Regions from separate parts of the Streptomyces sp. HUAS 31 genome, predicted to be linked through region 4. Evidence: riboswitches for the same ligand, from Rfam matches in the RefSeq annotation. Region 4 holds a riboswitch; each other region holds the start of a gene.
The links. A riboswitch is a leader RNA that binds a small molecule or an ion and turns the genes downstream of it on or off. The one in region 4 is predicted to bind cyclic di-AMP.

Region 1 (7,541 bases), 190 kb from region 4:
AGGCCCACCCGGTCCAGCGCGGCCGTGACGCGGGCGCGCCGGGTGCGGGGATCGGCGGTGGGGTCGGCGGCGTCGTAGCGCAGAAGGTTGTCGCGGCCGGAGAGGAAGCCGTACAGAGCGGGTCCCTCGATGAGCGCGCCGACGTGCGGCAGCACGGCGCGCGCGGCCCGGGGCATGGGCTGCCCGAGCACGCGCGCGGTACCGGAGGTGGGCTCGATCAGGCCCATCAGCATGCGGATGGTGGTGGTCTTGCCCGAGCCGTTCGGACCGAGGAAGCCGAAGACACTGCCCGCCGGGACGGATAGATCGAGACCGTCCACGGCGAGCTGTCCACCGCGGTAGCGCTTGGTGAGGCCGTGGGTGGCAATCACGGCACTGCCATCGCCGGGCGCCTCGGACCGACCGCCGTCACCGGGCGCCGCGGGCCGACCGGCGCGCGCGGCCTCGTCGGCCTGCCGACTCCGGTCGGCCTCGGCGGCCTGCCGGCTCCGGTCGGCCTCGGCCGTCTTCCCGGCGGGCGGTTCCTCCATCGGCGCCTCGGGCTCCTCGGTTCGTGGTGCGGGTGGGGCGGTCGGCGGTGGGCTACTTGCCCGAGTCGGCCGCCTTCACGAGCGCGTCCTTGGTGACGGCGCCGACGTAGACCTTGCCGTCGTCCGTGACAAGGGCGTTGATCAGGCGCGTCTTGAAGACGGTGCCCGAGCCGAACTTACCGGTGACCTTGTCGCCCAGGGAGTCCAGGAAGCCACCCATGTCGCCGCCGATGTCGCTGCCGGACGGCACGCCCTCGCCGCCGGTGTCGAAGACGGCCACGGAGTTCCAGCCCTCGCCGATGACCTCGGGGCCGCCCTCGGCGCCCTTGCCCAGCGCGCCTCCGGTGAGCGGACCGCCGAACTCCTTCTCGAGGCCCTTGCCCAGCTCGTCCTCGGACTTGGCGCCGCCGTGCTCGCGGGCCGCCTTGTCCAGCTCGCCCTCCTCGGTGACCGTCGCACCCTTGGGCGGGGTGAAGTCGAAGGTGGAGGCGGCGGGCTTGGCGAAGCTGACCTGGGTGAAGCCGGCGTCGATCACGGCCGCGCCGCCGCTCGACGGGGTCAGCGTGAACTTCAGCGGCATGCCGGTCTCGGCGTCCACGGCCACGCTGATCGCGCCGACCGTGCTCCCGGACTGCTTCGGCTTGATGACCAGTCGGTAGGCGTCCCGGCCCGCGACCTGCGCGGTGCCGTCGACGGTGACGGACGTGGTGTCGTCGACCGCCTTCAGGGCCTCCTCGGTGAACTCCTTCGGCGTGGCGGGGACCTCTTCGGACTTGCCCTTGCCCTTGTCCGCCTGCGCCTCGTCGGCGGTGCCGTGGAAGACCTCGTTGGACTTGCTGTCGTAGCCCCAGATGTCCTTGCCGTTGTGGATGAGGCTGTACTCGGAGGCGTTCTCCAGCAGGGAGAGCTTCTGCTTGTCGTCGCCGTCCACGGCGAGGCGCAGGGTGTGCGTGCCGGACGCCAGCTCGGTCAGCTTGGCCGAGGGGTCGGCGGACGATCCGTCACCCGAGCCGGAGGCCATGGCGCCGGAGGCGAAGCCGGCCCCCAGTCCGCCGAGGTCGGGCAGACCCAGGTCGGTGGTGATCTTGAAGGTGCCGGACAGCTGCTCCACGTCCGACTTCGCGATCTTCTCGATGAGTTGCTGCGCGGTGACGTCCGGCAGATCGGGGTCGCCGGAGTCGGCGATCGCCGGGACGAGCCCGATGGTCGCCGCCGCGATTCCCACGACCGCGACCGGAACGACGTACCGCGCGGCCTTGCGACGCCCCGCGCGCAGGTCGTCGGCCTCCCCTGCGGTCGTGCTGTCCTCGGATTCGTACGGTGCCATGTGTGCCTTACCTCCGTCGTCGGCGGCGGCTGTCCGTCTCGTTCCCTCGCTCGCGAGTCCTGTGACCCCGCACTCGCCCACCCCGTAGCCGCCATTCTCACCCGAATCGGTGAGGAGTGGTGTTTTCCGTGGTCTCCATCTGACCAAATCGGCCAGGGAGATTCGTCAGCCTCCGGAGCCAACTCCGTGTACACCTGCGGTATGACACACGGAGGCGGCGCCTCCCCCGACCCGTAGGGGTCGACGGGGAGAACGCCGCCGGGTGCGCGCCGCGCCGGACGGTCGTTCAGGCCGCCGCGGCCGCCGATCAGCCGTTGATGAACACGTAGTCCGCCTTGTACGGCACACCGACGATCGTGCCGGGCGTGCAGGAGCCGGCCGGTGCCACGCCGCCGACGGTGTTCAGCCGCAGGATCTCGGCGGTGTCGGCCAGCAGGCCGTGGTGCCTGCCGGACTGAGTGGCCTTCAGGTCGAGCTCGGGGATGTTCTTCTCGCCGTTCGGGGTCCGGGAGATGACGGCCCCCGTCACCGCGCTGCCGTCCCGTGCGATCCACTGCGGCGTACCGGAGTTGGGTGCCACGAAGGAGTGCGCGATACGGCCGCCGAGCACGGCGCCGACGTCCCGCTGGGCGAACGCGTACCCGCCGCCCTCGGCCGGCTTGCACTCGTAGATCTGCTTGCCCTTGACGACGGACGCCTGGAAGTTGTCGAGCGCGTCGCGGAAGTCGAACCCGGCGACGGTGACCTTGTGGAGCTGCCCCCGTACCGCGCCGCCCGGGAACTCGGCCGTGTGGAGGTTGGCGTAGAAGGAACTCGGGTCGTTCTTGAGGGCGTTGAGCAGGGCGGGGTCCTTCACCTCGACGGTGCCGGTGACGCTGTGCCCCTTGCTCTTGCCGAGCAGGCCGCCGAAGTCGACCTTGATGCCGCCGTTGGTGCCCCTGGCACCCTGGTGGATGTGGAGGGCGGTCGGCCGGCCGGTGCCGCGCCAGGTGACGGCGACGGACACCTTGTCGCCCTTGACCTTCACGAACTCCAGAGCGGCGCCGTCCTTGTCCCCGACGGCGGGCCCGCCCTCGACGGGCACCTCGTTGGCCCCGCGGAGGGAGGCCGCGAGGACCGTGCCCCCGCTGCCGCCGATGCCCCCGGCGGTCCCGCTCTGGTTCACGATCCCCTGCGTGTCGCTTCCGGCGTGGCCCGCGTGGTCGGCGCGGTCACCTCCGGCGGCGAAGGCGGGAATCACCGCGGCGGCGACACCACCGGCGGCGGCCACCGCGACGGCGGTGACGATCAGGCTGTTACGGCGCTTCGAGAACGTCGTCTTCATGCCCATGATTCTGTTTTCTCCCCGTAATGCAGCTGACGCCCCCTGCGTCAGCTTCTGGGCATTCATACGGAGCGGATCTTAGTTTGGACTCAGTCCAGACATGTGACGTGCGTCACGCACTGAGTCGGGGTGGCCGATCCTCAGCCCGCCCGGTGCACCACCGCGTCGCACAGCTCCATCAGCGCGGCCTTCGCGTCCATGTCCGGCAGCGGCGCCAGCGCGGCCCGCGCCTCCTCCGCGTACCTGACGGTGTCCCGTCGCGCCTGCTCCAGCGCCGGGTGCTCGCGGAGCCCGGCAAGCGCCTCCGCCAGCCGCGCGTCGTCGCTCAGGTCGGACTCCAGCAGCTCACACAGGGCGATGTCCTCGGCCAGCCCCAGCCGCGCGGCGCGCTCCTGGAGCCGCAGCACCGGCATGGTCGCAATGCCCTCGCGCAGATCCGTGCCCGGCGTCTTGCCGGACTCGTGCGAGTCGCTCGCGATGTCCAGCACGTCGTCCGCCAGCTGGAAGGCGACGCCCAGCCGCTCCCCGTACTGGGTCAGCACGTCGACAACCGTCTCGTCGGCGCCCGACATCATCGCCCCGAACCGGCACGAGACCGCCACCAGCGACCCGGTCTTCCCGCTGAGCACGTCCAGATAGTGCTCCACGGGGTCACGCCCGTCCTGCGGCCCCGCCGTCTCCAGGATCTGCCCGGTGACCAGCCGCTCGAACGCCTCGGCCTGCACCCGGACCGCCTCGGGCCCGAGGTCGGCGAGGATGTGCGAGGCCCGCGCGAAGAGGAAGTCGCCGGTCAGTACGGCGACGGAGTTCCCCCAGCGGGCGTTCGCGCTGTCGACCCCGCGCCGCACGGCCGCCTCGTCCATCACGTCGTCGTGGTACAGCGTCGCCAGATGGGTGAGCTCGACGACGACGGCCGAGGGGACGACCCCCGGCGCGTACGGGTCCCCGAACTGGGCCGCGAGCATCACGAGCAGCGGCCGGAACCGCTTCCCACCCGCCCGCACCAGATGCTGGGCGGCCTCGGTGATGAAGGGGACCTCACTCTTGGTGGCTTCGAGCAATCCCTCCTCGACAGCCGCCAATCCGGCCTGGACATCGGCTTCCAGAGCCTGGTCCCGCACGCTCAGCCCGAACGGCCCGACGACGGTCACGAGGGGTCTCCTGTCTGCTGGTGTCCACTGGCTGTTACACGGTTTGTCGATAGGTCGCTGCCATCACTCAAGTCAGCGTATCCGGTCAGGTTTCGATCACCGCTGCCGCCCACCCGTCCACCACGGGCGGTATCGGATCACGGCCGGTATGTTTTTGATCACCTGATAAGGCCGGATATCGATCGACTTATACGGAAGTAGCGACCCGTGTCCCGAACCGGCCCCGCCGCCGCCTCGGCCGTCCCGGCCGCCCTCACCCACCTGACCTCCCTCGTCGACGGCCGGCTCACCGATCACACCCCCGTCGGCCCGACGGGGGACTGCCATGACAACGACTCGCACCGCACGCGAGGTTCCACCCTCAGGGTCGACATGCGCACCCGGAAGCGTTGGCCATGGCGCGACAGAACTCCCCTTGTGCGCAAGCACGTTGGACGGAACAAAGATCATCGCGAGGCGGTCCCCACGCAGGGCGAAGGAGTGCTTTTCCGTCTGACACGGGAAAAACGGACTCCACGGACAGCCGGATAAAGGCGAGTTGGAGCCATTGCCCGATTTGCCGCTCTTGCGCCTGCCAGTGAGTTGGGTCACTCACGCCCGTCGACACGCCCCTCCTGCGACGCCTCTTCCCGCCTTGCACCGAAAGCAAGTTGAGGGTTAACAACCGCAAAGGATCAAGTGCCCCATTCACCTCAGACCAAGGTCAAACTGCACTACAGGTGACGACGACACTTGTTCCGGGCATGTGCTCTCGCATACGTTCCCGCTCGTCGGGCGGACGCCTAATCCTGCCGCCGCCCGAGTCATCCACCCACGCAACTCACAAACGCACGGCAGGAGCGGGGGACCCAGGTAAGCCGCCGGATCGGACGCCTTCATGGCGCGCCGGCCCGGCTAGGGGTGAAGTCGCGCTGCCGCACGGTGGCCCGGCCGGGCATCTCCCGCCCGAACCCGACAGCTCACCTCGCAGGCGTCGGAGAGGAACAGCGCCATGCCCCGAGGCAAGCACCGCCGCCCCCGCACCACCCCGCTCACCCGCCGTGCCGTCATCGCCGGAACCGGCACCGCCGCTCTCGCCCTCCCCCTCCTGGGCGCGACCACCGCAACCGCCGCCGAGCCCGCCACGGCGAAGGTCGGCTCCGTCGCGTACACCACCAAGAAGGGCGACACGCTCTACGGCATCGCCGACCGCTACGACGCCCAGGGCGGCTGGAAGCAGCTCTACAAGGACAACCGCAAGGCCATCGGCGACAACCCCCGGCTGATCCACCCCGGCACCGACCTGAAGGTCCGGGCGACCAAGAAGGTCAGCACGCCGAGCAGGACGGCCTCCAAGGCCGCCGCGCCCGCCAAGAAGTCCTCCGTCGCCCAGGCCACCCAGTCCTCCGTGAAGACGTTCCCGGACAACCTCGACGGCTGGATCCGCAACGCCCTGGACATCATGGGACAGAACGGAATCCCCGGTTCGTACGAGGGCATTCACCGCAACATCATGCGTGAGTCGTCCGGCAACCCGCTGGCCATCAACAACTGGGACTCCAACGCCGTGGCCGGCACCCCGTCCAAGGGCCTCCTCCAGGTCATCGACCCGACCTTCGCGGCCTACCACGTGCCGGGGACCGTGTACGACCCCTACGACCCGGTCGCGAACATCGTGGCCGCGTGCAACTACGCGGCCGACCGCTACGGCTCGATCGACAACGTGAACGGGCCCTACTAGGAGCAGCGGCCCCACTAGGAGCGGCTGGCCACCCATCGGCGCATATCGCCCCTTACCGGGCGATATGCGCCAGGGTGTCCGCGAACAGTCTCTCCAGGACGACGGCGATGCCGTCGTCCTCGTTCGAGGCCGTGATCTCGTCGGCGACCGCCTTGAGTTCGGGGTGCGCATTGGCCATCGCGACCCCACGGGCGGCCCAGTCGAACATGGGGATGTCGTTGGGCATGTCCCCGAAGGCGATCGTCTCGCGCGGACCGAGGCCCAGATGCTCGGCGGCGAGCGCGAGTCCGGTCGCCTTGGTGATGCCGCATGGCTGGAGTTCGACGGTGCCGGGCCCCGACATGGTGACCGTCGCCAGCGAACCGACCACCGCACGCGCCGTCGCCGCCAACTCGTCGTCCGACAGAGTCGGGTGGCGCAGCAGCACCTTGCTGATCGGCTCGCACCACAGGTCCTCGCGGCGCCTGACGCGTACGGCGGGCAGCGTGGGGTGCGGCATCAGATACCCCGGCTCGATGAGCGTGAGCCCGTCGACGCCGTCCTGGTCGACGGCCGCGTACACCTGCCCCACCTCGGCCTCGATCTTGCCGAGCGCGGTCTCCGCCAGCTCCCGGTCCAGCGTCACGGACCACAGCAGACGATCCGCGCCGGCGTCGTACAGCTGCGCGCCCTGCCCGCACACCGCGAGCCCCGTACTGCCCAGGATGTCGAGCAGCGGCCGCACTCTGGGCGCCGGCCGCCCCGTGACGACGAGGTGTTGAGCACCGGCCGCCACCACCCGCCCGAGCGCGTCGAGGGTCCGGTCGGACAGCGTGTCGTCACCGCGGAGCAGCGTCCCGTCCAGGTCAGTGGCGATGAGTGAATATGCGATGGGTGGGGCCATGATCAGAGAATACGGACAGGAAGCCCCATCGACTCGACCTGAACCGGACGGCTGCTGGGTTCACATGTGTTGACACCTGTTCCGGTTCCATTTGTGCTATTGCGCGCACAACTGCCTTCCTGCCTCTGTGATTTCACTCCGACGTGGCCGCGCCGTAGGCCCGGGGCGCCGCCGGGGGCGACGAGCCGCCGTGCCACCGGTCCCCGCGACGCGGGTTTTCGCACTGCCCAAGGCAGGCGGCTCACACGTAACGTGTGGCCCGACCGACCACATGGCATACGGAGCGTATGAGAGTGAGGCAGCACCCCATGCCCCCCTTCGATCTCCCCGAGGGCGACCCCTTCGGCACGCACAACCTTCCGTACGGTGTCTTCTCCCTCCCCGGCTCGGACTCCGCACGACGGGTCGGCGTCCGGCTCGGCGATCACGTCCTCGACGCGGGCAGGGCCGCCCAGGCCCTCGGCTCGCCCTACGCCCCGCTGCTCGCCCAGGACTCCCTGAACCCGCTGCTCGCCGCCGGCCGCACCACCTGGTCGGACGTACGGCGCGCACTGACGGCATGGGTGACCGTGCCCGCGCACCAGGAGGTCGTCCGCGACCTCTTCC
Region 2 (7,541 bases), 1.3 Mb from region 4:
TTCGCCGAGGGCGCGGACCGCACGTTCGGCGGCCGGGTAGGCGGGGATGAGGCGGGGGGTGGTCCCGTCGGTGTCCGTCGGTTCGGGCAGCGGTTCGGCCGGGAAGTCCAGCGGGCGGAAGGGGTGGTCGCGGCCTGCGGTGCGGGGCGCCGTCGTACCGGCCCGGGGCGCGGTGCTCGCCGCTGCGGACAGGGCCTCCGCGAGCCCTCCGAGTTCCACGTGCACCACCAGGACGGGCTTGCCCGGCACCCGCTCGGCCGCCGAGCTCAGGGCCTGCGCCAGCTCGGCGTCCCCGGTCGTCGCGTCGCCGATCGCCGGTATCGCGGTGACGACGACCGCGTCGCAGGTGTCGTCGGCGAGCGCGTGCGAGAGCGCCTCGTGGAAGTCGGCGGCCGACGCCGCGGTCGTCAGGTCCAGCGGCGGCAGCGGCCGCAGGCCCTCGGACAGACAGGCGTCGTACGTCAGCAGGCCCAGCGACTCGGAGTTCCCGAGGATCGCCACCCGCGGTCCGGTCGGCAGGGGCTGGCGCGCGAGCAGCAGTCCCGCGTCCACCAGCTCGGTGATGGTGTCGACGCGGATCACGCCCGCCTGCCGCAGCAGCGCGGAGACGGTGGTGTGCGGGAGCCGGGTGACCCGCACGGTGTGGCCCTGCGGCGCCGCTCCCCCGTGCCGCGCGCCCTGCACCACGACGAGCGGCTTCGCGGCTGCCGTGCGCCGGGCGAGGCGGGTGAACTTGCGCGGGTTGCCGATGGACTCCAGGTACATGAGGACGACGTCGGTGTCCGGGTCGTCGTACCAGTACTGGAGGACGTCGTTGCCGGAGACGTCGGCGCGGTTGCCGGAGGAGACGAAGGTCGAGATGCCGGTGACGCCGGTGACCCCGCCGCCGCGGCGGTGCAGCCGGGACAGCAGGGCGATCCCGATGGCGCCGGACTGCGCGAAGAGGCCGATCCGGCCCGGCCTCGGCATCTCGGGGGCCAGTGAGGCGTTCAGCCGTACGTCGTCGGCGGTGTTGATGATCCCGAAGGCGTTCGGGCCGATGATGCGCATGCCGTACGTACGCGCGTGCCGGACGAGTTCGCGCTGGCGCTCGCGTCCGTCGGGCCCGCTCTCGGCGTATCCGGCGGACAGCACGACCAGGCCCTGCACGCCGTGCTCGCCGCATTCGGTGACCACGTCGGGGACGTATTCGGCCGGCACGGCGACCACCGCGAGGTCGACCTGCTCCTCGATGTCCCGCACGGAGCGGTGCGCGGGCACCCCGTCGAGTTCCTTGAGGTCCTCGGGGAACGCCTTGTTCACGGCGTACAGCCGGCCCGTGAACCCGGCGTCCCTGATGTTGCCGAGGACGCCGCGGCCGACGCCGCCGGGGGTGCGGCCGGTGCCGATGACGGCGACGGAGCCGGGCACCAGCAGCCGCCGTACGGAGTGGGCCTCGGCACGCTGCTCGCGGGCGTACTGCACGGCGAGCGAGCGGTCGGTCGGCTCCAGGTCGAACTCCAGGCGTACGACGCCGTCCTCGAAGCTGCGCTTCTGGGTGTACCCGGCGTCCGTGAACACCTTGATCATCTTGGTGTTGGCGGGCAGCACCTCGGCGGCGAACCGGCGGATGTCGCGTTCGCGGGCGACCGCCGCGATGTGTTCGAGGAGGGCGGAGGCGACGCCGCGTCCCTGGTGGGCGTCCTGGACGAGGAAGGCGACCTCGGCCTCGTCGGCCGGTGCGGACGCGGGCATTCCGTCGGCGCCGATCCGGTCGTAGCGTACGGTGGCGATGAACTCGCCGCCGATCGTGGCCGCGAGTCCCACCCGGTCCACAAAGTCGTGGTGCGTGAAGCGGTGGACGTCCTTCGCGGACAGTCGCGGGTAGGGCGCGAAGAAGCGGTAGTACTTCGACTCGTCCGACACCTGCTCGTAGAAGCTGACCAGGCGCTCGGCGTCATCAACGGTGATGGGGCGGATGCGCGCGGTGCCGCCGTCGCGCAGCACCACGTCGGCTTCCCAGTGGGCGGGGTACTCGTGCCTGTCCGAGGCGCTCTGCATGGGGCCCAGATTACGGCTCGCGTACGACAACGGCGCGAGGCAGTCTGTTCGGGACGTCACATGGGGTCGAGGCCGCGACCCCACGGTCACCACGGGAGGGTGTTTTGTCCCTCCCGGCCTGCTTCACGAGTGTGGGAAACTGGTCTAGACAACCCTGAACACCGAAGGGCAGCATCACATGGCTGAGCGCCGCGTCAACGTCGGCTGGGCCGAGGGCCTCCACGCCCGCCCCGCTTCCATCTTCGTCCGGGCCGCCACGGCCGCAGGTATCCCGGTGACGATCGCCAAGGCTGACGGCAACCCCGTCAACGCGGCCTCCATGCTGGCCGTGCTGGGCCTGGGCGCCCAGGGCGGCGAGGAGATCGTCCTCGCCTCCGACGCCGAGGGTGCGGACGCCGCCCTCGACCGTCTGGCGAAGCTGGTCTCCGAGGGACTCGAGGAGCTGCCCGAGACGGTCTGAATGACCTGAGCGGGTATCCCGATCGAACGGTGAAGCCGCGTCCGCCTTTCCGGCGGGCGCGGCTTCGCTGTTTTCGGGAGGGCGCCGACGGAATTTAACGCACGGCGGTGACACATCCGAAAAAGGGCAGCGGAAATTACCCGCCGCCGAATATCTCTTCTTTGTATACGGCGCCTGTGTTAATGCCGCAGGCTCGGCATGTTTACGGGATGTTGCGAATTCCTCACACGCTCCGCGCGCTCGCCGCCGGTGCCGAACCTCAGACGGTGCGCCGCGAGGGAGCGCTCGGTGTGCACAGCGGTGATCGCGCGGGCGCGTTCGCCGTCGCCGCGCGCCACCGCGTCCACGATCGCGCCGTGCTCGGTCCAGGACTCCACGGGATCGGCGGGCGCCTCCACGGCGTACATCCAGGCGATCTTGTGGCGCAGCTGGGCCAGTATCGAGGTCAGGGCGGGGCTGCCGGTGGACTGGGCGAGCGTCTCGTGGAACCAGCTGCCCAGAGAGCGCAGGTCGTCGCTGTTCCCGCGCTTGGCCCGCTCCTGCCCCAGCCTGACCAGGCCGCGCAGGACCTTCAGATGGGCCTCGGTGCGCCGCTGGGCGGCCCGGGAGGCGCCCAGGGGTTCCAGCAGGCCGCGCATCTCCAGCAGGTCGGCTGCCTCCTGCTCGGTCGGTTCGGCGACGCACGCGCCCGCGTGGCGCCGGGTCACCACGAAGCCCTCCGCCTCCAGGGTGCGCAGGGCCTCGCGCACGGGGACACGGGAGACGCCGTAGCGGCGGGCGAGCAGTTCCTCGGTGAGCCGGCTGCCGCGCTCGTAGACACCGGCGACGATGTCGTCCCGGATCGCCGTGCACACCGAGTGCGCCGGAATACGCATGACCGACCTCCGCCTTAATCCCCGTGAAACGTCGACGAATGACGTGTTCCCGAGGACTCTATTGCAACCGGCCGGAATTTCCGACGGCGAGCCGGAATCCATGGATATTTTTTGGTCAGCGTAACGTCCGGAAACAACGAAAGCCCCGGCTCGGGGAGCCGGGGCTTCGAGGATGCGCGGTGGTGGCGTCAGACGTTCACGCCGTGCCCGCGCAGATAGGCGACGGGGTCGATGTCGGAGCCGTACTCCGGCGTCGTGCGGGCCTCGAAGTGCAGGTGCGGCCCGGTGACGTTGCCGGTGGCGCCGGACAGGCCTATCTGCTGGCCCGGGGTGACGGCCTGGCCGACCGAGACGCCGATGGACGACAGGTGGCCGTACTGCGTGTACGTGCCGTCGTTCATCTTGATCACGATGTTGTTGCCGTACGCCCCGCCCCAGCCGGCCTCGACGACGGTGCCGGAGCCGACCGCGTGGACGGAGGTGCCGCTGGCGGCGTGGAAGTCGACGCCGGTGTGGCTTCCGGAGGACCAGACGGCGCCGCCGGACTTGTAGCCGGTGGAGACGTACGAGCCGGCGATCGGGGAGACGTACGACAGCAGGCGCTTGCGCTCGGCCTCGCGGGCGGCGCGCTCCTTGGCCTCGCGCTCGGCCTTCGCCTTCGCGGCCGCCTTCTCGCGGGCCGCCTCCTGAGCGGCCTTCTTCGCGGCGGCGGCCTCCGCGGCGGCCCGCTCCTGAGCGATGGCCTGGGCGTCGATCTGGTCCGCGATGGAGTTCTCGACGGTGACGACGGGTATGAGACCGGTCTGCTCCGCGGCGGGCTCGGCGGCGAGCGCGGGGGCGGCCAGGGTGCCGACGACTCCGGTGGCGGTGAGCGCGGCGACTCCGGCCGCGCGGGCGGTGGTGCGCTCGAACCGGCCGGGCTTACGGTGCTTCCCGGTGGGGCGGTTCTTCCCCGTGGCGCAGGTGAACGCCATGAAGTGGCTGGTCCTTTCCTTCCCTCTCGCCTACCGGGTTAGCTGACGGGTTCGGAGCAGGAAGGTCTCCTACGGGCCCCCTCGCGACTCGCGCGGGCGTCCGATTCACCCCAGGGACTACGGGTGGGTCCCCGGCTCCCCAGGCTCGCGCCTTACGGGGACTCGGCGATGGCTGTCCGGTGCCGCGGGCGCGGCGCACTGCCTGACGGACAGCCCGGAAGACGCTAAACGCGGCGTCTTTCAATCCCCAAACGGATCGCGGCTTTTGTAGCGCATCCCACAGACCAGACAGGCAACCTCTCCCTCAATTCGGGCATAAGGGGGCCCTGGTGACTCAAGGGTCACCAGGGCCTCTGCACGCGCGTGGCGCCGGACGGCGCGAGCCCGTCCTCTACTCGGCTGCCACGACCGTGACTTCGCCGATGCCGAGGGCCTCCACGGGCTCCCGGATCTCGGCCGCGTCACCGACGAGGATCGTCACCAGACGGTCCACAGGGAAGGCGCTCACGGCCGCCGCGGTGGCCTCGACCGTGCCGGTCGCGGCCAGCTGCTGGTACAGCGTCGCCTGGTAGTCGTCGGGCAGGTGCTGCTCGACCTGGTCGGCCAGCGTGTTCGCCACGGACGCCGCGGTCTCGTACTTCAGCGGCGCCACCCCGACGAGGTTCTGCACGGCGAAGTCCCGCTCGGCGTCGGTGAGCCCCTCGGCCGCGACACCGCGCAGGACCTTCCAGAGGTCGTCCAGGGCCGGACCGGTGTTCGGGGTGTCGACGGAGCCGCTGATGGCGAGCATCGCCGCGCCCGTGCCCTCCGGGGCGGAGCGCAGGACCTGACCGAAGGCCCGCACGCCGTAGGTGTAGCCCTTCTCCTCGCGCAGGACCTTGTCCAGACGGGAGGTGAGGGTGCCGCCGAGGCAATAGGTGCCGAGCACCTGCGCGGGCCACACGCGGTCGTGCCGGTCGGGGCCGATGCGGCCGATCAGCAGCTGCGTCTGGACGGCGCCGGGGCGGTCGACGATGACGACCCGGCCGGTGTCGTCCGCGACGACCGGCGGGACCGCGCGCGTCTCGCCCGGCGAGCCGGTCCAGGCGCCCAGGGTGTCGCCGAGCAGGGCGTCGAGGTCGACGCCGGTGAGGTCGCCGACGACCACGACGGTGGAGGTGGCGGGGCGTACGTGCCGCTCGTAGAAGGCGCGTACGGACGCCGAGTCGATGCCCTCGACGGTTTCCTCGGTGCCCTGGCGCGGGCGGGACATGCGCGAGGTCGCCGGGAACAGCTCCTTGGAGAGCTCCTTGGCGGCCCGGCGCGAGGGGTTGGCCAGCTCGTGCGGGATCTCGTCGAGCCGGTTGCGCACCAGGCGCTCGACCTCGCTGTCCTCGAACGCGGGCGCCCTGAGGGCGTCGGCGAGCAGGCCGAGCGCCTTGGGCAGGCGGGAGACGGGCACTTCCAGGCTCACCCGGACGCCGGGGTGGTCGGCGTAGGCGTCGAGCGTGGCGCCGCAGCGCTCCAGCTCGGCGGCGAACTCCTCGGCGGTGTGCTTGTCGGTGCCCTCGGACAGGGCACGCGCCATGATCGTGGCGATGCCGTCGAGGCCCTTCGGCTCGGCGTCCAGGGGCGTGTCCAGGAGCACCTCGACGGCGACGACCTGCTGGCCGGGGCGGTGGCAGCGCAGGACGGTGAGGCCGTTGTCCAGCTTGCCGCGCTCGGGCGCCGGGAACGCCCAGGGACGGGCCTGGCCCGCCTGGGGCTGCGGGTGGAACTCCATGCTGGCGAGCTCGGTCACTGCGCCGACTCCTCGTTCTCGTCGGTGGCGGGGGCGGCCCCGTCGGTGGCGGCGGCTTCCAGTTCCTCGGCCTCGTCGCCGACCGGCTCGTACACGAGCACCGCGCGGTTGTCGGGGCGCAGCCGGGCCTGGGCGACGGCCTTGACCTCGTCGGCGGTGACGTCGAGGACACGCTGCACGGCGGTGAACGCCAGCTGCGGGTCGCCGAACAGGACGGCGTACCGGCACAGTTCGTCGGCGCGGCCCGCGACGGTGCCGAGCCGGTCCAGCCACTCGCGCTCCAGCTGGGCCTGCGCGCGCTCCATCTCCTCGGCGGTGGGGCCCTCCTGTGCGAAGCGGGCGAGCTCCTCGTCGACGGCCGACTCGATGACGGGCACCTCGACGTCGCCGGAGGTCTTCACGTCCAGCCAGCCCAGCGAGGGCGCGCCGGCCAGGCGCAGCAGGCCGAAGCCGGCCGCGACAGCCGTACGGTCGCGGCGCACGAGGCGGTTGTAGAGGCGGGAGGACTCGCCGCCGCCGAGGACGGTCAGCGCCAGGTCGGCGGCGTCGCACTCGCGCGTGCCGTCGTTCGGGAGGCGGTAGGCGGCCATCAGCGCCCGCGCGGGGACGTTCTCCTCGACGACCTCGCGCAGCTGCTCGCCGATGACCTCGGGCAGCGAGCCGTCGCGCGGGGCGGGCTTGCCGTCGTGGCCCGGGATGGAGCCGAAGTACTTCTCGACCCAGGCGAGCGTCTGCTCCGGGTCGATGTCGCCGACGACGGACAGGACGGCGTTGTTGGGCGCGTAGTAGGTGCGGAAGAACGCGCGGGCGTCCTCCAGGCTGGCCGCGTCCAGGTCGGCCATCGAACCGATCGGAGTGTGGTGGTACGGGTGTCCGTCGGGGTACGACAGCGCGGTCAGCTTCTCGAAGGCCGTGCCGTAGGGGACGTTGTCGTAGCGCTGGCGGCGCTCGTTCTTGACGACGTCGCGCTGGTTCTCGAGGCTGACCTCGTCGAGCGCCGTCAGGAGGCTGCCCATGCGGTCGGCCTCCAGCCACAGCGCGAGCTCCACCTGGTGGGTGGGCATGGTCTCGAAGTAGTTGGTGCGCTCGAAGCTGGTGGTGCCGTTCAGCGAGCCACCGGCGCCCTGGACGAGCTCGAAGTGCCCCGTGCCCTTGACGCTGTTCGAGCCCTGGAACATCAGGTGCTCGAAGAGGTGGGCGAGTCCGGTACGGCCCTTGACCTCGTGGCGGGAGCCGACGTCGTACCAGAGGCAGACCGCGGCGACCGGCGTGAGGTGGTCCTCGGAGAGCACCACGCGCAGGCCGTTGGCCAGGCGGTGCTCCGTCGCGGTGAGGCCGCCGGATTGTGCCTCCGGTGTGGCCGTGTGACCCATGGGCAAGGTGTCCTTCCGGTCGCGTGCACTTCCTTGTGC
Region 3 (7,541 bases), 4.3 Mb from region 4:
ACGTCATGTACGTCCTGTACATTTTTTACAGGCACCCCGGCAAGGGAGGCGTGAGCCATGACCCGACCGTCCGCCCGCTACGTACTGCCCGAGTTCACCGAACGCACCAGTTCCGGCCTCAGGACGCAGGATCCGTACTCGAAGCTGCTGGAGGAACGGATCGTCTTTCTCGGCACACCGGTCGACGACACGTCGGCGAACGACGTGATGGCCCAGTTCATGTACCTGGAGCACAAGGACCCCGACCAGGACATCTCGCTCTACATCAATTCGCCCGGCGGCTCGTTCAGCGCCATGTCGGCGATCTACGACACGATGCAGTTCGTCTCCTGCGACGTGGAGACGATCTGCCTGGGCCAGGCCGGGTCGAGCGGCGCCGTGCTGCTGGCGGCGGGCACTCCGGGCAAGCGGTTCGCGCTGCCGGGGGCTCGGGTGGTGATCCATCAGCCGGCGCTGACCGAGCCGATCGAGGGGCAGGCCAGTGATCTGGCGATCCAGGCCGCCGAGCTGACGCGGGTGCGGGCGCGGCTGGAGGAGATGCTCGCCCGGCACACCGGACGCGCCCGTGAGCAGGTGGCCGAGGACATCGAGCGGGACAAGGTCCTGACCGCCCAAGAGGCGCTGGAGTACGGACTGGTGGACCGGATCATCCCCAGCCGCAAGGAGACGCTCGCTCCGCCCACGGGGCGGTGACCGGCCGGTGCTGCCACCCGAATTGCCGCCGCTGCCCGCGCTGACGCGGGCGGAGGGCGAGTTGATCGACCGTTATCTTGACGTCGTGGACCTGCTCGGCCGGATCAACCCGGCGCACCACGGCGACACCTATCGCGGACTGCGGGCCGCCCAGGCGCTCGTGAGCAGGGCGGCCGAGCTGCGGGACGCGCTGGCGCTGATGCACCAGCGCGGTGAGACGGAGCTGCACGCTCCCACGCTGGCGCGTGCGTTGCGCGTGCTGGACGGAGAGCGCCGCACGGCTCGCGTCACGGTGCCCCCGCGCTCCGACAGTTGACGACCCCTGCAGCCGGATCCCGGGCGCCCCGGCCCATTGACGAGGCGTCCGGAACGGAGTTGAAACGGACCGAACGGCGTACCCCCTTTCGGCGTAGTCGGCCCTCCTGCCGTGCGGCCGTCAGGGTTGCGCAACAGGCATGAGCGGCAGACGGAATCACGCGCTCCGCCCCTGGTCCGGGACTCCTCGGGCATCTGGACACTCACCCGAACGGGGGGTCACCCACCCGAACGGGTGAGTGGTGAGTAACACCACAAACCCCCGATTCCGTTGGGTATTTCGCTCATCCGTGCGTCAAGATCCCTGTCTGACGACAAGCCCCCGCCACAGCGGCGGGGCGGTCCGGGCGGACGCCGAGTCCTGCCGCCGCCCGGATGACCGGTCGACAGGAGTGGATCGGCAGGAGTGGAGGACCCGAGCAAGACGGGTCGCCGGAGCGGACGTTCGTTCGAACCGAGCAGCCCTTGGGGTGAAGCCGCGGTAACGCGGCCGGGCAACTTCGCCAGCCCGAATCCGACAGGTCATCCTTCTCAGGCGGCTGACGAAGGGTTGCGCATGACTGCGCTCAATCGTGTCCCGTCGCTCATGGTCCGGGCCGGTACGGCTTCGGCCCTCACCATCGCCGCCGTGGGCGGCTCGATAGTGGCACCCGGCTTCACGTCCGAGGCCGAGGCAGCCACACCGGCGTCGAAGGCACTTCAGGTCGCGGCCTCCAAGAAGGGCTCCCCGTACCGGTGGGGCGCCACGGGCCCGAACCGGTTCGACTGCTCGGGGCTGACGCTCTACTCGTTCAAGAAGGCGGGCAAGAAGCTGCCCCGCACGGCTGCCCAGCAGTACAACAAGACCCGCCACATCTCCGCCAAGAACCGCAAGGCCGGGGACCTGGTGTTCTTCCACTCGGGGTCGTACGTCTACCACGTCGGCATCTACGCCGGGAAGGGAAAGATCTGGCACTCCCCGAAGACCGGGGACGTGGTCAAGCTGCAGAAGATCTGGACCAGGAGCGTCTGGTACGGCCGGGTCAAGTGACCTGCCCGGGGGCGGTGGCGGCACCCTGACGCGCCGTCACCGCTCTCGGGGCCTCACAGGGCGAGCAGCGGACCCGCGAGCAGGGCCGCGCCGAAGGCCGTCAGTGCGGCGCCGGTGGCGACCGTGACCGCACGTGCGGCGCGCGGCCGGCGCAGCCATCTGCCGAGCCGGTCCACCAGCAGGGCGACCACCTGGAACCACACCAGGGCGATCGCCAGCACGATCATGGCCAGCAGGAGAGTCCGGGGCAGGGCCGGAGCGCCCGCGGGCACGAACTGCGGCAGCACGCTGAGGAACGTGAGGGACGCCTTCGGGTTGAGGGCGTTGGTCACGAAGCCCTGCCGCAGTGGCCGGGCGGTGGACTCCGCACGCGTGTCCACGACTTCGGTGGGCCGCTGCCGCAGGGTCTGCACGCCCAGGTACAGCACATAGACGCCGCCGACCACCTGGAGCGCGCGGAACAGCGCCGGTACGGCGGCCAGGACCGCCGCCACGCCGACGACCGCCATCGTCACGTGCACCAGCAGCCCCGCCCCGATCCCGAGCGCACAGGCGATGCCCGCCCGGCGGGAGACGAGGGCGTTGCGTACGACGACGGTGAAGTCGGCCCCGGGCATGGCGACCAGGCCGGCGGAGACACCGGTGAAGGCGATGAGCTGAGCGTCCATGGACCCCAGCGTGCCGCCCGCCAGCCTTCAGTAGGTATTTCGAATATTCTGGCAATCCCTAAAGCACTTCTTAAGGCAGATGCGTGACCGAGGCGGAAGGAGGGCCGCATGTACGACCCGGTCCGGCTCGCCGCCCTGGTGGCGGTCGCGGAGGCGGGCTCGATCACCCGCGCCGCCGAACGGCTGGGGTACACCACGCCCGCGCTCTCCCAGCAGCTGGCCAAGCTGGAGCGCGAGGCGGGCACGGCCCTTCTGGTACGGCACCACAGGGGCACACGGCTGACGGGTGCGGGCGAGCTTCTGGTGGCCCGGGCGCGGCGGGTGCTCGACGAGCTGGACCGGGCCCGGCACGAACTCGCCCGGCTGACCGGCCTGTCCGGCGGCACCCTGCGCCTCGGCACCTTCCAGACGGCCGGCATCCATCTGCTGCCGCCGGCCCTGAGCGCCTTCCGCCGGGCGCATCCGGACGTGGAGCTGACGGTCGCCGACTACGAACCGTCGGCCGGTGTCGCCGCGGTGGCGGCGGGCGAGGTCGATCTGGCGCTGACGCACACCTACGAGCCCGCGGAACCGACCCCGCTGCCCGCATCCGTGGGCGTCGAGCCGGTCCTCGTCGAGGAACTGGTCCTGGTGTCCGCGCCGGGCCATGTGCTGACCAGCGGCGCCACGCGGCTGCCGCTGACCGAGCTGGCCGGGCAGCCGCTGATCAGCATGGCGCCGGACGCTCCGGCCCGGCGGGGTGTGGAGGCGGCGCTGACCGAGGCGGGGGCCATGCCGTCGGTGCTGGTGGCGACGCCGGGGTACCTGCTGGTGTGCGCCCTGGCCAGTGCGGGGCTCGGGGTCGCGGTCGTACCGGAGATGGTGGCGCGCACGTCGGTCGCTCCGGTGGGCGTGCGTGCGCTGGAGGGCGGGCGGTTGCGCCGTACGATCTCGGTCGCCTATCGCGGCGACGAGGCGGCTCCCGCCGCGGACGCCTTCCGGGCTCTGCTGCGCGGCACGTTCGCCCGCTCCGGGCAGCCGCTGCAGCCGTGAAGGGTCAGGACTCCTGCGGTCCCGCGGCGACGACCGGCTCGGCGGGGACCGTCCACGGCAGTTCGATGGAGACGGTCTTGCCGCCCTCGCGGGTGGGGCGCACTCTCAACTTGCCGCCGCATTCCGCGGTCAGCCAGCGGATGATCACCATGCCGCGTCCGTTGTCCTGCTGCACGGCGGCCGGCAGCCGCTTGGGGAATCGCGGATGGCTGTCGGTGACACCGATGCGCAGGTGTTCGTCACGGTCCAGCGCGAGGTCCACCGTGAAGGTGGGTGACTGGCCGAGGGTGTGCTGTACGGCGTTGGTGGTGAGTTCGGAGACGATCAGGCGGATGGTGTCGGCCACTTCCGTGTCCGGTGGCAGGCCCCATTCGGTGAGGGTGGTGAGCACGTAGGCCCGGGCCGCGGAGACCGAGGCGGGATCGCTCGGCAGAGTGACGGATGCTTCCAGGTGATCTGCCATGGCGACGTCGTCCCTTTCCCACGGGACCGTGGTCCGACACGGAGCGGATGGTTCGAGTACGGTCCCGGACTGGTGCTTCGTCGCCAGACTGCCATTACCGCACCCGTCACGGGTGGCGATCCACCAAGATATGCATATATCTGTCGCTCGAAGCGGTGAACTCTGCGACGGCAGAGCGTATTTGGGTGGCTCGGTTGGAGTAAGGAGTAGCCCATGCAGCACGGTCCCGCGGTACGCCGCCGGAAACTGGGCGCGGAACTGCGTGCGTTACGCACCGGGGCGGGGTTCACCAGCGGTGAGGCGGCCCGGCTGGCGGGCTGGCATCAATCCAAGGTGAGCCGGATCGAAACCGGCGCCAGCGGGGTGAAACCGGCCGATGTGCGGTTACTGCTCGACGTCTACGGCGTGGAGGACGCCCAACTGCGGGAATTGCTGGTGGTGTTGGCGGGCTCCGACGAGGGCGGTGGCCGGCATCACTGGTGGCACGCGTACCGCGGAGTACTGCCGCCGACGTACCGGGACTTCATCAGCCTGGAGTCCCAGGCGAGGGCGATGCGCACGCTGGAGACGTCGGTGGTACCCGGTCTGCTCCAGACGCCCGAGTACGCCCGGGCGGTGACCCGGGCCGCCGTCGGCGGGCTCGACGGCGACACCGACGACCGCCTCGACGCGCTGGTCGCGGTGCGGCTGGCCAGGCAGGACGTGCTGCGCGCGGATCCGCCGCTGAAGCTGAGCGCGGTGCTGGACGAGGCGGTGCTGCGCCGGGAGATCGGCGGGCCCGAGGTGATGGCGCGGCAGCTGAGCCGGCTGATGGAGGCCGCCCGACTGCCCCAAGTCCGCCTTCAGGTGCTGCCGTTCAGGGCCGGCGAGCATGTCGGCATCACTGGCCCTTTCGTTATCTTCTCATTTTCGAGCACTTCTGATCTGGATGTGGTTGTTCTCGACCACTTGACGAGTAGCCTCTACCTCGAACGGAAAGAAGACCTCCAGGCCTACACGGAGGCCTTCAACACCCTTCGGATCCACGCCCTTTCGCCCGAGGAATCGTTGGATTACATCGCCGCGCTAGGTGGCGGTGTGTAAGGAGGCACCATGACAGCAATGCCTCGGAACCTCATGTCCAGCACCGAACTGGCAGGTGCGCGGTGGTTGCGCAGCAGCTACAGCACCGGTGCGAACAACTGCGTCGAGACGGCACGGCCGCACTCCGGTCCCTGGACCGGGCTGCTCGCGGTGCGCGACTCCAAGGACCCGGCCGGCCCCGCGCTGCTCTTCTCCCCCGAGAGCTGGGCGGGTTTCACGGCCGCGCTCCAGTCCTGACCACCCTGACCGATCAGATCAACCCTGATCGATTCTGATCAGTTCCATCCGATGTGCGAGCAGGGCCGTGTCACGCCGACTCATGGTCGTGTCTCGCCGATCACTCGAACAGCGCGCTCGATCTCGGCCTCGGAGAGGTCCGCGCGGGCGGTCAGCCTCAGCCGTGAGATGCCGTCGGGAACGGAGGGAGGACGGAAACAGCCCACGGCGAGGCCCGCCGCACGGCACTCGGCCGCCCAGCGCACGGCCTTCTCCGGGGACGGGGCGCGCACGGAGACGACGGCGGCGTCCGGACGTACCGCCTCCAGACCCTCGGCGGTCAGCCGTGCGTGGAGTTCACGTGCCACCGCACCCGCCCGCGCCGCCCGCTCCGGTTCACGGCGCAGCAGCCTGAGCGCCGCCAGGGCCGCGCCCGTGGACGCCGGGGCGAGACCCGTGTCGAAGATGAACGTCCGCGCGGTGTTGACGAGATGCTCGATCACCCGCGCGGGGCCGAGGACGGCGCCGCCCTGGCTGCCGAGGGACTTGGACAGCGTGACGGTGACGACGACGTCGTCCGCCCCCGCGAGCCCGGCCGCCCACGCCGCGCCGCGCCCGCCGTCACCCAGGACGCCCAGGCCGTGGGCGTCGTCGACCAGTAGCCCGGCGCCGCGCTCCCGGCACGCCTCGGCGTACTCGGCCAGCGGGGCCGCGTCGCCGTCGACGGAGAAGACGGTGTCGGACACGACGACCGCCGTGCCCTCGTGCGTGTGCAGGGCCTTGCGTACCGCCTCCGGCTCGGAGTGCGGGACGACCTGGGTGGTGCCCCTGGCCAGTCGGCAGCCGTCGATGAGCGAGGCGTGGTTGCCGGCGTCCGACACGATCAGCGAGCCGTGCGGCGCCAGCGCGGTGACCGCGGCGAGGTTGGCCGCGTAGCCCGACGAGAGGACCAGCGCCGCCTCGAAGCCGCAGAAGTCGGCCAGCTCGCGCTCCAGCTCGGCGTGCAGCTGCGTCGTGCCCGTGACGAGCCGGGAGCCGGTCGCGCCGCCGCCCCAGGTGCGCGAGGCACGCGCCGCGCCCTCGGTGACCTCCGAATGGCGGGCCAGGCCCAGATAGTCGTTGCTCGCGAGATCGAGGAGCGGTGATACGGCGGGCCGGGGGCGCAGGGTCCGTACGAGCCCGGCGCGGCGGCGCAGCTCCGCCTGCTCGTCGATCCAGCCGAACGCCATGGTTCCTCCGGGGCTTTGGTGAGCGGTACACAGACGTCGCTTTTGTAGGCAGTGGACAGACCCTAGCCGTACGGCGGCCCGCCCACGGTGTGGCAATACCCACACATCGAAACGACAGGGTTGTGCAAACTCACCTTGGCTCGGACGCCCTCCGTACGTCAGGATCAGCTTCCATGGACCTGCTGAACACGCTGGTGGACAAGGGGCTTCGGCGCGAGCTGCCGACCCGCGAGGAAGCCTTGGCCGTCCTCGCCACTTCCGACGACGACCTGCTCGATGTGGTGGCCGCGGCCGGCAAGGTGCGCCGGCACTGGTTCGGCCGACGGGTGAAACTCAACTATCTGGTCAACCTGAAGTCGGGCCTGTGCCCCGAGGACTGCTCCTACTGTTCGCAGCGCCTCGGCTCCACCACCGGCATCCTGAAGTACACCTGGCTCAAGCCGGACCAGGCCTCCCAGGCTGCCGCCGCCGGATTGGCGGGTGGCGCCAAGCGGGTGTGTCTGGTGGCGTCCGGGCGCGGCCCGACCGACCGCGACGTGGACCGGGTCTCCGAGACCATCAAGGCCATCAAGGACCAGAACGAGGGCGTCGAGGTGTGCGCCTGCCTCGGCCTGCTGTCCGACGGCCAGGCGGAGCGGCTGCGCGACGCGGGCGCCGACGCGTACAACCACAACCTCAACACGTCCGAGGGGACGTACGGGGACATCACGACCACGCACACCTACGCCGACCGCGTCGACACCGTGCAGAAGGCGCACGGGGCCGGGCTGTCCGCGTGCTCCGGTCTCATCGCCGGCATGGGCGAGAGCGAC
Region 4 (7,541 bases):
CGGCAACTCCGGCAACTCGACGGGCCCGCACCTGCACTTCGAGGTCCGGCCCGGCGGCGGCTCGGCGATAGACCCGCTGTCCTGGCTGCGCAGCCACGGGGTCGACCCGTCGTAAGCAAGGCCACCGCCTGAACACGCGCCCCCGCCCTGCAAACGGCAGCGGGGGCGCACTTGTCGGAACAGCCGCTAGAGCTTCTCCACCGGCGCGTACCGCAGCAGCAGCCGCTTCGGCTTGGTGTCCCCGAAGTCGATCGTCGCCTCGGCGTTCGCGCCCGTGCCCTTCACACCCGTCACCGTGCCGAGCCCGAACTGGTCGTGCGTGACACGGTCGCCGACGGCGAGCTGGACGACCGGCTTCTCGGAGGTGCGGCGCGTGGCGAAGCCGGACGCGCCCGACGCCGAGGAACGCGAGCGGGACGACGACAGCGAGGCGGCGACCCCGGACACGGGCCCGGAGGAGACCGGCGCGGTCGCCCCGGTGCGCTTCCAGTCCACGTGCGCCGCCGGGATCTCCTCCAGGAAGCGGGACGGCGGGTTGTACGACGGCTGCCCCCACGCGCTGCGCATCGCCGAGCGCGTCAGATACAGCCGCTCACGCGCGCGCGTGATGCCGACGTACGCGAGCCGCCGCTCCTCCTCCAGCTCCTTGTTCTGGCCGAGGGCGCGCATGTGCGGGAAGACGCCGTCCTCCATGCCGGTGAGGAAGACGACCGGGAACTCCAGGCCCTTGGCGGTGTGGAGGGTCATCAGGGTGATGACGCCGGAGCCGTCCTCCTCCTCGTCCGGGATCTGGTCGGAGTCGGCGACGAGCGCGACCCGCTCCAGGAACTCGGAGAGCCCGCCGACGGCCTCGCCCTCACCCGTCTCCTGCTCGAACTCCAGGGCGACGGCCGCGAGTTCCTGAAGGTTCTCGATACGGGTCTCGTCCTGCGGATCCGTCGAAGCCTGCAACTCGGCCAGATAGCCGGTCCGTTCGAGGACCGCCTCCAGGACGGTCGCCGGTCCGGCACCGGACTCGACGATCGTACGGAGCTCCTCCATCAGCGTGTTGAACCGCTTGACGGCGTTGGTGGACCGCGCGGCCATGCCGTACGCCTCGTCGACGCGCTTCAGCGCCTGCGGGAAGCTGATCTTCTCCCGCTGCGACAGCGCGTCGATCATCGCCTCGGCCCGATCGCCGATGCCCCGCTTGGGCACGTTCAGGATGCGCCGCAGCGGTACGGAGTCCTCGGGGTTGGCCAGCACCCGCAGGTAGGCCAGGACGTCCCGGACCTCCTTGCGCTCGTAGAAGCGGACCCCGCCGACGACCTTGTAGGGCAGCCCGACGCGGATGAAGATCTCCTCGAAGACACGGGACTGGGCGTTCGTCCGGTAGAAGACGGCGACGTCGCCGGCCTTCGCGTCACCCGCGTCCGTCAGTCGGTCTATCTCCTCGGCGACGAACTGCGCCTCGTCGTGCTCGGTGTCCGCGACATAGCCGGTGATGCGCGCGCCCGCGCCCGCGTTGGTCCACAGGTTCTTGGGGCGGCGGGACTCGTTGCGCTCGATGACGGCGTTGGCGGCGGTCAGGATCGTCTGCGTGGAGCGGTAGTTCTGCTCCAGCAGGATCGTCGTCGCGTCCGGGTAGTCCTCCTCGAACTGGAGGATGTTGCGGATGGTGGCGCCCCGGAAGGCGTAGATCGACTGGTCGGCGTCACCCACCACGCACAGCTCGGCGGGCGGGACGTCGTGCGAGCTCGGCGGCACGTCGACGGGGTGCTCGCCGGTCCCGACGAGCTCGCGCACCAGCGTGTACTGGGCGTGGTTGGTGTCCTGGTACTCGTCCACCAGCACATGGCGGAAGCGCCGGCGGTAGTGCTCGGCGACGTCCGGGAAGGCGCGCAGCAGGTTGACCGTCGTCATGATCAGGTCGTCGAAGTCGAGGGCGTTGGCCTCCCGCAACCGCGACTGGTACAGGGCGTACGCCTGCGCGAGGGTCTTCTCGAAGCCGTCGGTCGCCTGGGCGGCGAAGTCCTCCTCGTCGATCAGCTCGTTCTTCAGGTTGCTGATCTTGGCGCTGAAGGACTTGGGCGGATACCGCTTGGGATCGAGATCGAGATCCCGGCAGACGAGGGCCATGAGCCGCTTGCTGTCGGCGGCGTCGTAGATCGAGAAAGAAGACGTGAACCCGAGCTTCTTGCTCTCCCGCCGCAGGATGCGCACGCACGCGCTGTGGAAGGTCATCACCCACATCGCGTTGGCGCGCGGGCCGACGAGCTGCTCGACACGCTCCTTCATCTCGCCCGCGGCCTTGTTGGTGAAGGTGATCGCGAGGATCTGCCCCGGATGCACGTTCCGCTCGGCGAGGAGGTGGGCGATGCGGTGGGTGAGCACACGCGTCTTGCCGGACCCGGCGCCGGCCACGATGAGCAGCGGGGTGCCGGAGTGGACGACGGCGGCACGCTGGTTGTCGTTCAGCCCCTCCAGCAGCGCCGCGGCGTCGATGACCGGCCGCGGGGCGCCGTCGCGGTAGTGGCCGTCCCGGTCCGGTGGCACGTCGAACTTCCCACCGAACAGATCGTCCGGAACCGGTTCCGGAGCGTGGTCGTCCTCGGGCGGCTGCGGGTGCTCTTCCTCGTGGGCCCGAGGGGCCTGGAGGTCCGCCAGGAAGCTGTCGTCAAAGAGGCTGCTCATCGCTCTCCGAGTCTAGGCCGCCCCACTGACAGCCCGCCCCCACCCTCGAAACTTCCCCGCCGCGAAACCCCGACGATCACCCTCCAAACCCCTCCCTCACCCCCAGCAACCACCCCACCACAACCCGCAACCAGCCACCCCAGACAACCACCTAAACTCCCAAATCAACCCACTCACACCCACCGCCCCCAAAACCCCGCACGTCTCCCGAACCGACCACCGCCCGCAACGTTTGGGGCCAAGGTCACGAAAATGTATCGGGCATATCGAACATCAACCTTCACAGGGGCCACACGAGTTGGCTACCGTGCCGGGCAGGCCGTACGACCCCCACCGGCGAACGACGCCGGGCCGCACGGCCTCCGCCGAGTCCGGCACGCCTCACGGCGACCGGAGCCGGGGACCCACCGAACTTGGGGTGAATCGGCCCGACTTCCCTCGCGGGGACAGGCCGTAGGGCAACCCTTCCGAACCACCCGCCCGAACCCGACAGCTAACTCGGTAGGCGGAATATGGAAGGAGTCGCCTCCCTTGGCGTCGCACCGCAAGTCGCGTCCCGCCGGTACGCGCGTAGCAGGCATACGCACCCCTGCCCTCGCCACGGCAGCCCTCACGTCCGTGGCCCTGCTGTCCCAGACGGCCAACGCCAGCCCGTCGACGGACGACAAGCCCAGCCTCGAAGAGGTCGAGAAGAAGGTCGACGACCTCTACCGCCAAGCGGAGTCGGCAACCGAGAAGTACAACTCGGCCAAGGACAAGACCACGAAGCAGCGCAAGCGCGTCGACACCCTCCTCGACGACGTCGCCAAGCGCACCCAGAAGCTCAACGAAGCCCGCGAGGAACTCGGCCGCAACGCAGCCGCCCAGTACCGCACCGGCGCCGCGGCCCCCGACACGGCGACCTTCCTCCTGGCGGACAACCCGCAGGACTACTTCGACCAGACCCAGCTGATGGACCGTATGACCGGCCGTCAGAAGGAGTCGGTCGACGACTACTTCACCCAGCAGTCCGAGACGATGGAGAAGCGCCGGGAGGCCACCCAGAGCCTCGAGACGCTCACCGACTCGCAGAACGACCTCAAGTCGGCCAAGGCCACCGTCCAGCAGAAGCTCTCCGACGCGCGTGAGCTCCTCTCGAAGCTGACGGCCGAGGAGAAGGCCCGCCTCGCCGCGATCGAGAAGCGCAAGCAGGAGGAGGCCGCCCGCAAGGCCGCGGACCTGGCCCGCCAGCAGGCAGAGGCCGAGCGCCAACGCCAGGAGGAGTCGGCCGCCGCCCAGCAGCAGGAGAGCACCCGGCCTCCGGCGGACTCGGGCACCTCGGACTCATCCTCCGCGGACTCCTCGTACGCCACCAAGGCCGAGAAGACCCTGGCCTTCGCCCGCTCCCAGATCGGCAAGCCGTACGTCTGGGGCGCCACCGGCCCCGACTCCTACGACTGCTCGGGCCTCACCCAGGCCGCCTGGAAGGCCGCCGGCGTCGACATCCCCCGAGTCACCTACGACCAGGTCAACGCCGGCACCACGGTCCCCCTCTCCAGCGCCCAGCCCGGCGACCTGGTCTTCTTCTACGACGACGTCACCCACGTGGGCATCTACATCGGCAACGGCATGATGATCCACGCCCCCAAGCCCGGCGCGTACGTCCGCGAGGAGTCGATCTACTACGACGGCGAGTCGTCGATCCACAGCGTGGTCCGCCCGGCCTGACAGGAACGGACGCTTCCCCGGCGGCACCCGCACCCGCGTACGGCGGCAAGGGGACGTGCCGGGGGGTGTCCGCCCGCAGCGGCGGGCGTCAACAAACAGCACCCTTCTGAGGCCGGGCAACCGCCCGACCGAGGACGGACACCCCCCGGCACGGCCCCGACCCACCCCCCACCCGCAGGCGCTACGCGAACCCCCACCCATCCCGCACAGGCCGCCGCAGGCACCACAACCGAACCACCCCGACACAGGACGATTTCCCGACACCCCCGAGCGCGCCCCACGGCCATCCCCCACCCCGCTCCATAGCATCGCCCCATGTCCGGCCCCACGACCCCCACCTCCCCCCTCCACACCCGGTGGTCGCAGCGACCCCCCACAGCCGGCGCCGCGGTCATGGCCACCGGCATCCTCTCGGTAGCCCTGCACCAGACGGACTACGAGACCCTCTCCCGCATCGCCCTGGCCCTCGCCTGCACGGTCTGGCTGGCCCTGGCCGCCGACTTCACCGTCCGCTTCCTCCAGGACCGCGAAAGATGGCTGAAAGAGGCGGCCACCCCCGCCGCCCTCACCGCCATCGCCGCGACGACAGTCCTCGGCACCCGATTCACCGCCCTCGGCTGGGTGACCCTCGCCGAGGCCCTCCTGGCCCTGGCCACCGTGCTCTGGCCGATGCTCCTGCTCACCGTCCTGCGCCACTGGCGCCGCCAGATGCCCGGCGCGATCTTCCTGGGCTGCGTGGCCACAGAGGGCCTGGCGGTACTGGGCGCCACACTCGCCGCCGCCGAGACCACGGCATGGCTCGCCCACATGGCACTCGTGTTCTTCTGGCTCGGCCTGGTCCTCTACGTCGTGGCCCTGCCCCGCTTCGACCGGCGCCAGCTCGCCCGAGGCGCCGGCGACCAGTGGGTGGCGGGCGGCGCCCTCGCCATCTCCGCACTGGCCGGCTCGAAGCTGCTCGCCGCCGACAGCCCCGCCCTCTACCTCTGGAACGACGACGACTACGGCGTCCTGCGCACGGTGACCGTCGCCCTGCTCGTACTCGACATCGCCTGGTACGCCCTCCTGCTCCTCACCGAGTTCGCCTGGCCGCGCCTGCACTACGACGTTCGCCGCTGGGCCACGGTGTTCCCGATGGGCATGACGGCAGCGGCGACACTCTCCGTCGGCACCACCCTGGACGCCTCATGGCTGAAGTACCCGGGCGAGGCACTGATGTGGGCCGCGATCGCGGCCTGGCTGGCGGTCACGGCGGGCGCGGCCTGGAGCTACACGCGCCTCGGCACTCGCCGCGGCACCGACGTCACGTCCACAGCACGGCGATGAAGACGTTCGCCATGGCCAGCAGTCCCACCAGCCCGAACAGCCGCTTGTCCACGGTCTCCTCGTCCCGCTTCACATAGACGAGCCCGAGGATCACGACCAGCAGCGCCAGCTTCACACCGATCTTGATGTTGTTGACGGACTGATCGTCCGCCTGGTTCAGGCCGACGAGGATCACCCCGGTGACCAGCATGGTCAACGCACCGTGCAGCATCGCGGGCACGAACCGGGCGGTGCCCTGCCCCATCGCCTTCATCTGCGTGAAGAACCCACCGAGCAGCGCGGCGATACCGATGATGTGCAGCCCGACGAACAAATGGATGAGTACGTCCATGGGCCCGGAGCCTAACCACCACGAAAATCCCACCCGACACCGCCCCACATCCCTCCCGCCCTTCCCACAACCCTCCTCCACGCCCCTCCCTCACCCCGCATATATGCGCGCCATAGCACTCCGCCACCCTCAGCCACCCCCAAACCGCCACTTCGGTCAGCACAGAGCGTGAACCAGGCGTCCCCATCCCGGGATCACGCTCACTTACGGTCACCATCGGTCCGCTCCCAGCACTTCCGCACAACCCGTCACCGACCCGACACGGTGAGGTTTAGCGTCCTTCACCAGGTGACCGGCTCCCCACCGCCGCCCGGGCCAGGGGCGGCAGTCGGACACCACCGCCGAGAAAAGTCCGGCGGCGGCCCGCTCCCCCTGTGCGGGCCGCCGCCGGACGCGTGACCCGCCCCGTGCGGTCGTACGTCCGCTCCCCCCGGGCGGCTCGTGCACCCGCCGTTCCTCCGGGGTGGAGTACGTCCCGGCGCCGCCCTGGCGGACGTACGGGACGTGGCGGGCGGACGAAAGGACGTGCAGTCCACGTGGCAGCGCACCGAAAACCCCGTCAGCGCTCGGCCGGCGGCAATACGGCCCGCACGGCATGGACGATCGCGCTGGCGGGCGCGGCGACGGCGACCGGCTTCGACGGGACCGGGCACGCCGAGCCGCAGCTGACACCGGCACAGGTGAAGGCCAAGGTGGACAAGCTGTACCAGGAGGCGGAGGCCGCCACCGAGAAGTACAACGGCGCCAAGGAGCAGGCGGACGCGGGCCGGCAGCGGATCAGGAACCTCCAGGACCAGGCCGCCCGCAAGACGGAGAAGCTCAACTCGGCGCGGGAAGCGCTCGGTTCGATGGCGGCGGCGCAGTACCGCGACGGCGGGCTCGACCCGGCTCTCCAGCTCGCCCTCTCCGAGGATCCCGACCGCTACCTGGACGGCGCCGAGTTCGCCGAACGCGCCGGCAACCGGCAGGCCTCATCCGTGGCGAGCGTCCGCAAGCAGCTCCGCGAGATCGAGCAGCTGCGAGGCGCCGCCCACGTCGAACTGACCTCGCTGAAGTCCCGCCAGGCCGAGCTGAAGCGGCACAAGAAGACGATCACCGGCAAGCTGGACTCTGCCCGGGACCTGCTGACCCAACTGACCGCCGAGGAGCAGGCCCGCCTCGACGATCGCGCCACCCGCTTCTCGACCGGCGCCCGCGACGCCCTGGCCTCGCCCGGTTCCGCCACCGCCCAGGCCCCCAACGCCCGCGCGGCGGCCGCCGTCTCCTACGCCTACGCCAAACTCGGCAGCCCCTACGTCTGGGGCGCGACCGGCCCCAACGCCTTCGACTGCTCCGGCCTCACGCAGGCCGCGTACCGAGAGGCCGGCGTCTCCCTGCCCCGCACGACCTACGCCCAGATCGACGCGGGCCGTCGCGTCTCGCGCTCCGAACTGCTCCCGGGCGACCTGGTGTTCTTCTACTCCGGCATCAGCCACGTGGGCCTGTACATCGGCAACGGCCAGATGAT

Region 1: linked by a shared signal. The riboswitch ahead of PGH47_RS24985 (LysM peptidoglycan-binding domain-containing protein) and the one ahead of PGH47_RS25920 (C40 family peptidase) in region 4 are both predicted to bind cyclic di-AMP.
Region 2: linked by a shared signal. The riboswitch ahead of PGH47_RS31700 (M23 family metallopeptidase) and the one ahead of PGH47_RS25920 (C40 family peptidase) in region 4 are both predicted to bind cyclic di-AMP.
Region 3: linked by a shared signal. The riboswitch ahead of PGH47_RS06125 (C40 family peptidase) and the one ahead of PGH47_RS25920 (C40 family peptidase) in region 4 are both predicted to bind cyclic di-AMP.

The regions. Positions count from the first base shown of each region.
Region 1 is NZ_CP116353.1:5,582,365-5,589,905, reverse strand. Features, by position in the region: gene PGH47_RS25005 (ABC transporter ATP-binding protein) at 1-530, opposite strand, end outside; gene PGH47_RS25000 (LolA family protein) at 583-1,857, opposite strand; gene PGH47_RS24995 (CHRD domain-containing protein) at 2,165-3,181, opposite strand; gene PGH47_RS24990 (polyprenyl synthetase family protein) at 3,322-4,332, opposite strand; cyclic di-AMP (ydaO/yuaA leader) riboswitch at 5,150-5,318, shown strand; gene PGH47_RS24985 (LysM peptidoglycan-binding domain-containing protein) at 5,324-6,052, shown strand; gene PGH47_RS24980 (HAD family hydrolase) at 6,105-6,935, opposite strand; gene fahA (fumarylacetoacetase) at 7,244-7,541, shown strand, end outside.
Region 2 is NZ_CP116353.1:7,109,540-7,117,080, reverse strand. Features, by position in the region: gene PGH47_RS31715 (bifunctional acetate--CoA ligase family protein/GNAT family N-acetyltransferase) at 1-2,040, opposite strand, end outside; gene PGH47_RS31710 (HPr family phosphocarrier protein) at 2,219-2,500, shown strand; gene PGH47_RS31705 (GntR family transcriptional regulator) at 2,680-3,375, opposite strand; gene PGH47_RS31700 (M23 family metallopeptidase) at 3,564-4,349, opposite strand; cyclic di-AMP (ydaO/yuaA leader) riboswitch at 4,362-4,527, opposite strand; gene PGH47_RS31695 (M16 family metallopeptidase) at 4,741-6,129, opposite strand; gene PGH47_RS31690 (M16 family metallopeptidase) at 6,126-7,502, opposite strand.
Region 3 is NZ_CP116353.1:1,435,297-1,442,837, forward strand. Features, by position in the region: gene PGH47_RS06115 (ATP-dependent Clp protease proteolytic subunit) at 58-693, shown strand; gene PGH47_RS06120 (hypothetical protein) at 701-1,009, shown strand; cyclic di-AMP (ydaO/yuaA leader) riboswitch at 1,429-1,561, shown strand; gene PGH47_RS06125 (C40 family peptidase) at 1,565-2,038, shown strand; gene PGH47_RS06130 (LysE family translocator) at 2,092-2,706, opposite strand; gene PGH47_RS06135 (LysR family transcriptional regulator) at 2,815-3,738, shown strand; gene PGH47_RS06140 (ATP-binding protein) at 3,743-4,201, opposite strand; gene PGH47_RS06145 (helix-turn-helix domain-containing protein) at 4,415-5,284, shown strand; gene PGH47_RS06150 (DUF397 domain-containing protein) at 5,294-5,521, shown strand; gene PGH47_RS06155 (8-amino-7-oxononanoate synthase) at 5,602-6,729, opposite strand; gene bioB (biotin synthase BioB) at 6,903-7,541, shown strand, end outside.
Region 4 is NZ_CP116353.1:5,770,930-5,778,470, reverse strand. Features, by position in the region: gene PGH47_RS25930 (M23 family metallopeptidase) at 1-115, shown strand, start outside; gene pcrA (DNA helicase PcrA) at 187-2,673, opposite strand; cyclic di-AMP (ydaO/yuaA leader) riboswitch at 3,027-3,196, shown strand; gene PGH47_RS25920 (C40 family peptidase) at 3,205-4,380, shown strand; gene PGH47_RS25915 (tellurite resistance/C4-dicarboxylate transporter family protein) at 4,696-5,703, shown strand; gene PGH47_RS25910 (hypothetical protein) at 5,681-6,034, opposite strand; gene PGH47_RS25905 (C40 family peptidase) at 6,571-7,541, shown strand, end outside.